Novosphingobium sp. G106: one gene and its partner. The protein of the gene in region 2 interacts with the protein of the main gene of each other region in a pairwise test. Links are inferred from orthologs where the notes say so. Each region holds a gene or a part of one and is shown on either strand. Other genes may lie near its edges.

Region 1 (3,329 bases), 2.3 Mb from region 2 along the record:
TCGCGCAGAGCACGGTCTGGGTGACATAAATCGCCAGGTAGATGCCGACGCTGCCGTTCATTCCGGCAATGGCGAACAGCGACAGCGGGAAGACGATCGCGCCGATCGAAGCGACGAGGCGGACGCCGAAGAGATCGGTAAGCCGCCCGATGAGCGGCATGCAGACGAGCAGCAGGAGCTGGATCACCCCCCATGTCGCCCACTGTGATCGGCTCCAGCCGAATTCCTTGATGAGATAGGGTGCGAAAGTGCTGAGAATGAATGAGTTCAGCGACAGGCCCGAGGCCATGCCGAGGAACGAGGCGGTCAGCGGCCGCCAATGCCGCCGGAATTCCCTGAAATCGTGCATTACGCTCCCCACCCTCTTCGCCGAGGTCTATCGAGTGCGGGCGCGGACGCGGCAAGGGGTTTATCCCGGGTGGCCCCTATTCCTTGACTTTTGCCCGGCCGATGCCTAGCTCGCCAGTCTTCCCGAGATTCCATTACACGGAGTGCCCATGGCGCGCGTTACCGTCGAAGATTGCGTAGACAAGATCCCGAACCGGTTCGACCTCGTCCTGATCGCCGCGCAGCGTGCGCGTGAGATCTCGGGCGGCGCCGAGCTCACCGTCGATCGCGACCGCGACAAGAACCCCGTCGTTGCCCTGCGCGAGATCGCCGACGAGACCGTTCGCCCGCACCTGCTGCACGAGACGCTGGTCGGCTCGCTCCAGCGCGTCCTGCCCGACGATGATGACGAGGTCGATGAAATCGGCTCGCTCAGCCAGTCGGCCGAGGCCCTCCGCATCACCGCCGCCGCGCCGGTGCGCAACACCTCGATCGGCGGCGACTACGACGGTTGAGGCCGGCGGTTACCGCAGAAACAAAAAGGGCTCCGGAGTTTCCTCCGGAGCCCTTTTTCTTGGCTGGTATCGAGCGGGGCTCAGACGCCCTGCGGCGAGGTGTCGCCCGAGAAGCGCTTGCCGGCCTTGGGGATCGCTGACCCGCGCACCGGAGCAGCCGCCGACGGACCGTTCGGCCGGTCCGGCCGTTCGAGCTTGCCGTTGTCGAGCAGTTCCTTGATGTCATCGCCGCTCAGCGTCTCGAACTCAAGCATGGCATTGGCCAGCAAGTGCAGCTTTTCCTCGTTCTCCTTGAGGATGTCGGTCGCACGCGCGTGAGCGCCGTCGACCAGGCCGCGGATCTCGGTGTCGATCAGCTTGTTTGTCTCGTCAGAGGCGAATAGCCGGGCCGAGCCGCCCATGCCGAGATAGCCTTCCTGCTGCTCTTCATACTGCAGCGGGCCGAGCTTGTCCGACATGCCCCACTTGGTGACCATGTTGCGCGCCAGGCTGGTGGCGTACTGGATGTCCGACGAGGCGCCCGACGAGACCTTGTCGTGGCCGAAGATCAACTCCTCGGCGACACGGCCGCCCATCGAGACCGACAGGTTCGCGTGCATCTTGTCGCGGTGGTATGAATAGGAGTCGCGCTCGGGCAGGCGCATGACCATGCCGAGGGCGCGGCCGCGCGGGATGATCGTCGCCTTGTGGATCGGGTCCGAGGCCGGCTCGTTGACCGAGACGATGGCATGGCCCGCTTCGTGATAAGCGGTCATCTTCTTCTCGTCCTCGGTCATGACCATCGAGCGGCGCTCGGCGCCCATCATGACCTTGTCCTTGGCGTCCTCGAACTCCTGCATGGCGACGAGGCGCTTGTTGCGGCGCGCGGCGAGCAGGGCGGCCTCGTTGACCAGGTTGGCGAGATCGGCGCCGGAGAAGCCCGGCGTGCCGCGCGCGATGACGCGCGGGTTGACGTCGGGCGCCAGCGGCACCTTCTTCATGTGGACCGAAAGGATCTTCTCGCGGCCCTCGATGTCCGGGATCGGCACGACGACCTGGCGGTCGAAGCGGCCCGGGCGCAGCAGTGCGGGGTCGAGCACGTCCGGACGGTTGGTCGCGGCGATGATGATGATGCCTTCGTTGGCCTCGAAGCCGTCCATCTCGACCAGCAGCTGGTTCAGCGTCTGCTCGCGCTCGTCGTTCGAATTGCCGAGGCCGTGGCCGCGGTGGCGGCCGACCGCGTCGATTTCGTCGATGAAGACGATGCAGGGGGCGTTCTTCTTGGCCTGGTCGAACATGTCGCGGACGCGCGACGCACCGACGCCGACGAACATCTCGACGAAGTCCGAGCCCGAAATGGTGAAGAACGGCACGCCGGCTTCACCCGCGATGGCGCGGGCGAGCAGCGTCTTGCCGGTGCCGGGCGAACCGACCAGCAGCGCGCCCTTGGGGATCTGGCCGCCGAGCTTGGAGAAGCGCTGCGGATCGCGCAGGAATTCGACGATTTCCTCGAGCTCCTCGCGCGCTTCGTCGATGCCGGCGACGTCGTTGAAGGTGACGCGGCCCTGGCGTTCGGTCAGCAGCTTGGCCTTCGACTTGCCGAAGCCCATCGCGCCCGAGCCGCCGCCCTTCTGCACCTGACGCAGCGCGAAGAAGGCGACGCCCAGGATAAGCATGAACGGCAGCGCCTGGACGAGGATATAGGCCATCAGCCCCATCTCTTCCTTGGGCTTGCCCGCGTACTTGACGTTGTACTGCTGCAACAGCGGCTGCAGCGTCGTGTCATTGGGGATCGGGGTCGTGCTGAAACTGTCGCCGTTGCGATACTTGCCGACGATGCGGTCTTCGCCGATCTGGACCTCGGAGACGGTGCCTTCGACGACCTTGGCGCGGAAATCCGAATAGCGGATCGAGGTGCCGACATCGGTCCGTGCGCCGAACATCGAGACGACCATGAGCAAGGCGAGGAAGATGCCGCCCCAGACGAGCAGGCTCTTCACCCAGGGGTTACCGTTCGGTTGGTCGTCGTTCATGTGCGTGCGTAGGTCCCTATTCCGGCCCCAATGTAGGCGCGAAGGCATGAATGGCAAGTTAGCGGCGGCGATTGGAGTGTTCGGCCGGCCGAATAAGCGTCTCGACGCGGGATCAGCGTCCGTTTCGGACGCATCTGGCGGACCGTCGCGTTGACACGTTGGGGATGTTCTATTTATGTTCCAACGTCAATGGGAGTCGCAAATATGGCTGATCCAGAACTGTTCGAGCGTAAGTCTGCCGATCGTCTCGCCTTCGAGCATTACCTTCGCACGGGGCAGAGGCTGACTATCGCGGAATGGCGCAGGCATATCGAGCGCAAGTTCAATCCTTATCATGACGAACGGGGGCGCTTTACTTTTGCGACCGGAGGCGCCGCGATGGCAAACCCGTCGCCGGCACCGCGGCCCGGCAGGGGAACGCGCCAGGTTGGCAGGATCGGCACCCGACCTTCGGTTCGTCCGTCAATGCCTCCGC
Region 2 (7,655 bases):
TGGTGCTCGGCACTTCCGACGTGCGCCTGATCGACATGACCCGCGCTTTCGCCTCGGTCTCGGCCAAGGGTGCCTCGGTCGAGCCCTATGGCATCCTCAAGGTCACCTCGGCCGACGGGCAGGAACTCTACAAACGCCCGGCGCCGCGCGGCGAACTGCTGGTGCCGGCCTATGTCGCCGCCGGGATCACCGACCTGCTGCAGTCTGCGGTCGCCATCGGCACCGGCAAGGCCGCGCAGATCGGCCGGCCCGTGGCCGGCAAGACCGGGACGACCAGCTCGAACAAGGACGGCTGGTTCATCGGCTTCTCCAGCGGCGTGACCACCGGCGTCTGGATGGGCCGCGACGATGCCCATGCCGTGCCCGGCCTACAGGGCGGTACCGCCCCGGCGCGCGCTTTCGCCGCCTATATGCGCTACGCGGTCGCCAAGCGCCCGGTCGAGAAGTTCGAGACCGATCTCAAGCTGCCCGACTGGCAGCTCGAGCCCGACGACGAGCAGATCCAGGGCAATCCCAACGACTATTACTACACCGACGACCAGGGCAACATGATCCCCGGCGGCTCCAATCCGGGGCCTGGCGAACCCCCGGTCGAACGCGGCCAGCCTGCAGACAATGGCGGCCTCGTCCCGGCCGATCCGCCGCCTGCGGCCAACGACGATTTCCTCGACCAGGCGACCGGCAAGCGCCCCCGCGAGGGCGCGCGATCCGGGCAGGGTGGCAATGTCCCGGCTGCACCGCGGGCCGGCCAGCCGGGAAGCCGCGAGCGTCCGATTCCGGTGAACTGAGGTGCCCGCTTGCGCTTGGTCGTCCGGCCAGAGTAGCAAGGGTGCCATGGACACCCGTTCACTCGGCATGGGCCTGATTCTGTTCGGAATTCTCGCCATCGGCGGGACGGTTGATGGCGCCCGGCGCAAGATCGCCGCGCAGCCGGACTGGGTGGCGATGAACTGGAAGAGTTATGTCAAAGGACTGGCCGGCTGGCTGGTCGTCGGCGCACTCGCGCTACTCGGCGGGATCGTTATGGCTCTCGTCTGACAGGCGTTCGGGCGGCTGTCAGACGGCCAGGTGTCGTGATAGAGGCGGCCCTATGATCAAGCTCTCCTGCCTCTGCGGCCAAAGCCGCGTCGAGATACACAAGCGCCCGGACTTCGTTCACGAGTGCAACTGCAAGCTGTGCCGAAACTCGGGCGCGCTCTGGGGCTATTTCCATCCCTCCGAGGTCGCGGTCGAAGGCGCGACTAAGGGCTACAGCCGCGACGACAAGGAGGATCCCGCCGCCGAAATGCGGTTCTGTGCCAACTGTGGCGCGACGACGCATTTCGTCCTGACGACAAGCGCTCAGGCAAAGTTCGGCAATGTCCAGATGGGCGTCAACCTGCGCCTGGCCGATGCGGGCGATCTCGCTGGCATCGAACTGCGCTATCCCGACGGCGCGGGCTGGGACGGGGAGAGCCCCTTCGGCTATTTGCGCGAGCCGCACATTCTCTGAAAGCCGATTACCCTCCCCGCAGCTATGCCGCAGGGAGGGTTTTAGCGTTTAGCGCAGCCGGATCGGCACGTAGGTCGCGGGCTGGCCGCGGCGCTGGACGCGCAGGAGCACGGCGTTGCGGTTGGCGGCCTTGGCGGCCTTGATCGCCGCTTCGAGCTCGGCCGCCGTGGCAACGTCCTGGTAGTTGGCCGAGAGCACGATGTCGCCGCGCTGCAGGCCCTTGGTGCCGGCGTCGGACGAAGGATCGACCGCGTTGACCACCACACCGCGCAGCGTTTCGGGCATGCCGAGCTGGCGTGCGATGGTCGGGGTCAGCGGCAGCACCGAGAGACCCAGCGACTGCTCGGACAGGCCGTTGCCCTGCTTGGTCGGCGGCTTGCTGAATGAATCGTCGTCCGGCGTCTGGTCCTGGTCGAAGCTGTTCTTGGCCAGCTCTTCCTCGCTCGGCCGCTTGCCGACCGTGGCGGTCACGGTCATGCGCTTGCCGTCGCGGATCAGCTCGAGCGGGATGCGCTTGCCGGGCGAGACGTTGGCGACGATGAACGACAGCGTCTGGTCGCGGGTAACGTCCTTGCCGTCGACCTTGACGACCACGTCGCCGGCCTTGATGCCCGCATTGGCCGCGGCCTGGCCGGGCTCGACCGCCTGGACGAATTCGCCGCGGTTGTGCGCGATGCCGACCGAGTCCGCGAGATCCTCGTTGAGCGCCTGGATACGGATACCGAGGTAGCCGCGTTCGATCGACTGGCCGGTCTTGAGCCGCTCGACGATCGGCGCCGCGGTCTCCGCCGGGATGGCGAAGCCGATGCCGACCGAGCCGCCGGTGGGCGAGAAGATCGCGTTGTTGATGCCGATCACCTGGCCCTTCATGTCGAACATCGGGCCACCCGAGTTGCCGCGGTTGATCGCGGCGTCGGTCTGCAGGTAGCGGTCATAGGCCGATCCCGAGCCGGTGTTGCGGTAGACCGCCGAGATGATGCCCGAGGTCACAGTGCCGCCGAGGCCGAAGGGGTTGCCGATGGCGATCACCCAGTCGCCGACGCGCGCGTTGCGGCTGTCGCCGAACTTGACGAAGGGCAGGGCCTTGGGCGTGGTGATCTTCAGCACCGCAAGGTCGGAGGCCGCGTCGCGGCCGATCAGCTTGGCCGGATACTCAGTGCCGTCGGGCATGGTCACGGTGATCGATTCCACCTCACCCTGGCCGTCGGCGGTGATGACGTGGTTGTTGGTCACGACATAGCCGTCGGCCGAGATGATGAAGCCCGAGCCGAGCGACTGCGCCTCGCGCGTCTGCGGGGTGCCGCCCTGACCGCCCTGCGGACCACCGCCGCCCTGGCCGCCGCCGAACAGATCCTCGAACGGCGTGCCGGCGAAGGGGTTGGCGTTGGCTGCGACGCGCACGCGCTGGCGGGTCGAGATGTTGACCACGGCAGGAGCGAGCTGCTGCGTCAGATCGGCAAAGCTGGCCGGAGCGCCGGCGCGGGGCACGACGTTCTGCATCTGGGTGGTGTCGTTCTGCGCCACCTGGGCGCCCGCCGGATAGCCGGTGGCAAGCGAAAGAGCAGCGCCGCCGAGCAGCAGCGCGGTTGTGACTCCATAGGCGTATCGCACGGGCTTCACGTCCTTCAGTTTCCTTTGCTCCGGGCGCCGACAGCGCCTCAAGTTCGACGGCAATTCAAGCGTTGGCGGCTGAACGCATATTGAATGACCGCATTAACGATTGTCCAGAAATCCCGAGCACATGAAATCGCTCAAAGTTCCTAGTGCCCTTTGAACTCCCGAAGATAGTCGTTGTCGGGCGAAAGTAGGATCGTCGTGGCACCTGGACCATCGGAGAATGTACGGTCGTAGCTCTGCATCGCACGGTAGAAGTCGTAGAACGAGGGGTCCTTGCCGAAGGCGTCGGCATAGATCCGCGCGGCATCGGCCTGGGCCTGGGCCTGGATGATCTGCGCCTGCTTCTGGCCCTGCGCTTCGATCGTCACGGCTTCCTGGTTGCGCGCGGCTTCCATGCGCGCGAAAGCGCTTTCAAGCGCGCCTTCGGGCAGATCGGCACGCTTGATCCGCACGTCGATCACCTGCGCGCCATATTCGCGCGCCTCGCGGTCGAGCCCGGCGCGGATCTGCTTCATCGCCAGGCCGCGGTCGGCGGTCAGCAGCGACTGGAAGGTCCGCTTGCCGAGTTCCTGGCGCAGCACGGACGAGAGGATCGGCTGGAGCTGCTCGGCGACGCGATCGGTGGTGCCCGCGGTGCGGACCATCTTCACCGGATCGATCACACGGAAGCGTGCATAGGCATCGACCTCGAGCCGCTGCTGCTCGCTTGAGAGCACCTGCTGGCGCTCCATGTCGACCGCCAGCACGCGTTTGTCGATCCGCACGACGCGTTCCAGGATCGGAATGCGCAGCGACAGGCCGGCGCCGGTCTGGCCGAAATCGACGTTCGGCCGGAACTTGTTGATCACGCGGTTCGGCTCGCCCAGTCGGACGACGACAGCCTGCTCGGTTTCGGGGACGACGATGATGCTCGACATCAGCGCGGCCAGCGCGATGCCGAGCGCGATCAGGCTGGCCTTGTGGTCTTCCCAGAGGCGCGCGAAATCCATCACTGGCCTCCCTGCTGCGGCACGGCGGGGGAGGGGCTACCACCGTCGTGTCGGCGGCCGCTTTCCGGCGAAACTCGGGCAACGGCAGGTAAGGCGTGACGCCTTGCGATTCGATGATCACCTTGTCGTTGCGGCCCAGCACGCGCTCCATCGTCTCGTAATACATGCGGCGCTTGGTGACCTCGGGCGAGAGCTTGTACTGTTCGTAGACCTTGTCGAAGGCCGCGGCGTCACCCTGGGCGCGAGCAGTGACCTGCTGGGCCCAGCCTTGCGCCGTGGAGATGTCGCGCTGCGCGTTCTGCTGCGCGGCGGTGACCTTCTGGAAGGCGCCGATCACCTTCTGCGGCGGATCGGCCTTCTTGATCTCGACGCCCTGGATCAGCACGCCCGAGCGGTAGGCGTCGAGCACGCCCTGCATGCGGTTGCGCACGTTCTGCTCGATCGCCGCGCGGCCCGCGCCGCCCATGGCGCCCTGCAGCGGCACTTCGGCGACCGTGGCGCGCATCGCCGCTTCGGCTACTTCGCGCACGGTCTGGTCGGGATCGGCCAGCTGGAACGAGTAGAGCTTCAGGTTCTTGATGTTCCAGCGCACCAGATAGGACAGGTCGACCAGGTTCTGGTCGCTGGTAAGCATCAGCTTCTCACCCTCGCCCTCGGGGATGGTGAAGCGGTTGATCGAGGTGACGTCTGTGACCGCGACCGTCTGGAATGGCCAGGGCAGGGTCAGCGACACGCCCGGCTCGATCGTATGCGAATACTTGCCGAAAGTGGTGACGATGCCCTGTTCCTTGGGGCCGACCATGTGCGTCGTGGTCAGGCCGATCCACAGCAGCGCGGCGACGCCGCCGACGATGGGGAACCAGCTCTTGCCGTCGGGGCGCTGCGGAAAACGCGGCATTCCGCCGCCCCCGCCCCCGCCGCCGGGTTTGCGGCCGGTCTTGGCGCGGAAGATATCTTCGATAGTGGCCGAGCGCCGCGGCGGCGTGTCGCCGCCCGGCGGCAGCCAGGGATTGCGCGGGCCCTTGGGCGGTTCGGACGAGCCATCTCCACGGGGGCCATCTCCACGGGCGCCGTCGCCACGGCTTCCCGCTCCGGCGTCCGCCTCTTCGGCATCGCCTTCTTCCGGTTGCTCTCCGCCCTTGTCCCCGCCGCCCCATGGGCTGCGGCGTCCGGCCATGGCCAAAACACCGCTAATGAACCCAGTCTTCGGGGCACTTCCGATCGTTTTCATCCGGCACTTATAGGAAGCATTCGTCACAAAAACAGTGCCTGCCTTTGCTTTTTCCGCACGAGAGGTCCTATGGCGCGTGTCATAGTGTTTCGCAGCAAGGACGGAAGATGAGCGACGGCGATGACGGCACACTGAAAGCAGCGTTGCCGCCGCTCGCACAAGCGCGGCTGCAGTCGCTGCGCCTGGCCGATGGTGTCGCCACACTGGTGCTAGACGTTGCCGGGCTCGATCGGCTCGAACGCGACCGGATGGAGATCGCGGTCAAGGACGCGCTGCGCGGCCAGGAGGGCGTTTCCGAAGTCCGCGTGGCGATGACCGCCGACAAGCCCCAGCGCCGGCTCATCGCGGTCGGATCGGGCAAGGGCGGCGTCGGCAAGTCGACGCTCTCGGCGAATCTCGCGGTGGCGCTGGCGAAGATGGGCCGCAAGGTTGGCCTGGTCGACGCCGACATCTACGGCCCCTCGCAGCCGCGCCTGCTGGCGAACGAGGGCGTCAAGCCGACCGCGCGCGACAAGAAGCTGGTGCCGGTGCCGAGCCCCTGGGGCGTGCCGGTGCTCTCGATGGGCCACATCATCGAGCCCGGGCAGGCGATCGCCTGGCGCGGGCCGATGGCGGGCAATGCGCTGAGCCAGCTCGTCGATGCCGACTGGGGCGATACCGAGCTGCTCGTGGTTGACCTGCCGCCGGGTACGGGCGACGTCCAGCTGACCATGCTGCAGCGCTTCAAGCCCGTCGGCGCGGTGATCGTCTCGACCCCGCAGGACCTCGCGCTGATGGACGCGACGCGCGCGATCAGCCTGTTCGAGCAGAGCGAGGTGCCGATCATCGGCATGGTCGAGAACATGGCCGGCTATGCCTGCCCGCACTGCGGCGAGGTCAGCGATCCGTTTGGCCAGGGCGGCGCCGAAGCCGCGGCGAAATCGATGGGTCACGCCTTCCTCGGCCGCATCCCGCTCGACCTCTCGATCCGCCAGGACAGCGACGCCGGCAACCCGCCGGCCGCGGGCGAGGGCCCGCAGGCCGAGGCTTTCGCCGCGATCGCACGCCGGGTGGCGACCTGGCTGGACAATCAGAAGCGCTAACATGGAAGTCTCGCGGCGAGGCATCCTGATCGGAGCTTTGGTCGGGGGCGGGCTGGCCGTCGGGTATGCGCTGCGCCCGCACAAGTACGAGCCTCCGCTCGCGCCCGGGCAGAACGAGACCGCCTTCGACGCCTGGATCCGCATCGCCGGCGACGGTGTCGTCACGGTGACGGTGCCGCAGCTCGAAATGGGGCAGGGGATCACCACGCTGATCGCGCAGATCGTCGCGGTCGAGCTCGGCGCGGACTGGCGGCAGGTCGCGGTCGAGCCGGCGCCGCCGAGCCCGCTCTACGTCAATCTGCCGCTCGCCTCGCGCTGGGCCGAGCTGTGGCTGCCGATGTTCCCGGGCATCGCCAGCGCCGGCAGCCCGATCACCCGCCGCTGGGCCGAAGGCGAAGTGTTCACCGTTACGGCCGACGGTACTTCGCTCGCCGCCTACGAATATCCGGCGCGCGTGGCCGCGGCTGCGGCGCGGTCGATGCTCGCCCAGGCAGCGGCCAAGCAGTGGGATGCCGATTGGCAGGACTGCGCGGTCGAGAAGGGCTTCGTCAGCTATCAGGGCAAGCGGCTGCCCTTCGGCGTGCTTGCTGCCGAGGCGGCTAACTTCGATCCGCCCAAGGAGCCGCCGCTGCGCGTGCATCCGGCGAGGGAACGCAATGTCGATGCATTGCGTTTCCCGCGGCTGGACCTGCCGTCGAAGGTCGACGGCAGCCACCGTTTCGCCGGCGATGTGCGCCTGCCCGGCATGGTCTATGCCGCGATCCGGCACGGGCCGATCGGCGACACCGAGCTTGCGAGCTGGGACAAGAAACGCGCGCGCGGCATGCCGGGGGTGATCGCCTTCGTCAAGGAGAAGCGTTGGCTCGCTGCCGTGGCCGAAACCTGGTGGGCGGCCGAGCGCGCTCTGGTCGAGATCGCGCCGAACTTTATCGCCAAGGACCGCGCCGACAGCGGCAAGATCGAGACCGCACTCGACGAGGCGGTGCGGGGTGGTGCGGCGACGCGGCTGCTCGAACTCGGCGATCCGGGCACGCTGAAGCGCAATTTCTCTCTGGCAAAGCGCTACGACGTCGCCCCCGCGCTTCACGCGACGCTGGAGACCGCGAGTGCCACGGCGCGGCTCCACGACGGCCGGCTCGAACTCTGGATCGCCTCGCAGGCGCCCGAAGCGGCGCGGCGGGCGGCCGCGAAAGCGGCCGGCGTCGGCCTGCGCGACTGCGTGCTCTATCCGATGCCCGCGGGTG

Evidence for each region.
Region 1: the proteins of hflC (region 2) and ftsH interact in binary tests that used the Escherichia coli proteins (3 or more experiments, as listed by UniProt). The link is inferred for Novosphingobium sp. G106 from one-to-one orthologs.

Annotation. Positions count from the first base shown.
Region 1 is NZ_JAHOOZ010000001.1:5,959,135-5,962,463, forward strand. What follows is about bases 389-3,329. They hold ftsH (ATP-dependent zinc metalloprotease FtsH), read right to left. Parts: upstream 2,855-3,329; coding sequence 923-2,854; downstream 389-922. Other genes in these bases: rpoZ (DNA-directed RNA polymerase subunit omega), read left to right, coding at 498-842; KRR38_RS29025 (hypothetical protein), read left to right, coding at 3,059-3,329. Outside these bases: KRR38_RS29010 (MFS transporter), read right to left, coding at 1-349. UniProt on the Escherichia coli protein: Acts as a processive, ATP-dependent zinc metallopeptidase for both cytoplasmic and membrane proteins. Plays a role in the quality control of integral membrane proteins.
Region 2 is NZ_JAHOOZ010000001.1:3,670,733-3,678,387, reverse strand. The notes cover bases 2,176-5,098. They hold hflC (protease modulator HflC), read right to left. Parts: upstream 4,099-5,098; coding sequence 3,253-4,098; downstream 2,176-3,252. Other genes in these bases: KRR38_RS17550 (Do family serine endopeptidase), read right to left, coding at 2,176-3,103. In the rest of the region: KRR38_RS17565 (transglycosylase domain-containing protein), read left to right, coding at 1-788; KRR38_RS17560 (hypothetical protein), read left to right, coding at 835-1,038; KRR38_RS17555 (GFA family protein), read left to right, coding at 1,091-1,492; more of KRR38_RS17550, read right to left, coding at 1,541-2,175; KRR38_RS17535 (Mrp/NBP35 family ATP-binding protein), read left to right, coding at 5,437-6,411; KRR38_RS17530 (xanthine dehydrogenase family protein molybdopterin-binding subunit), read left to right, coding at 6,413-7,655.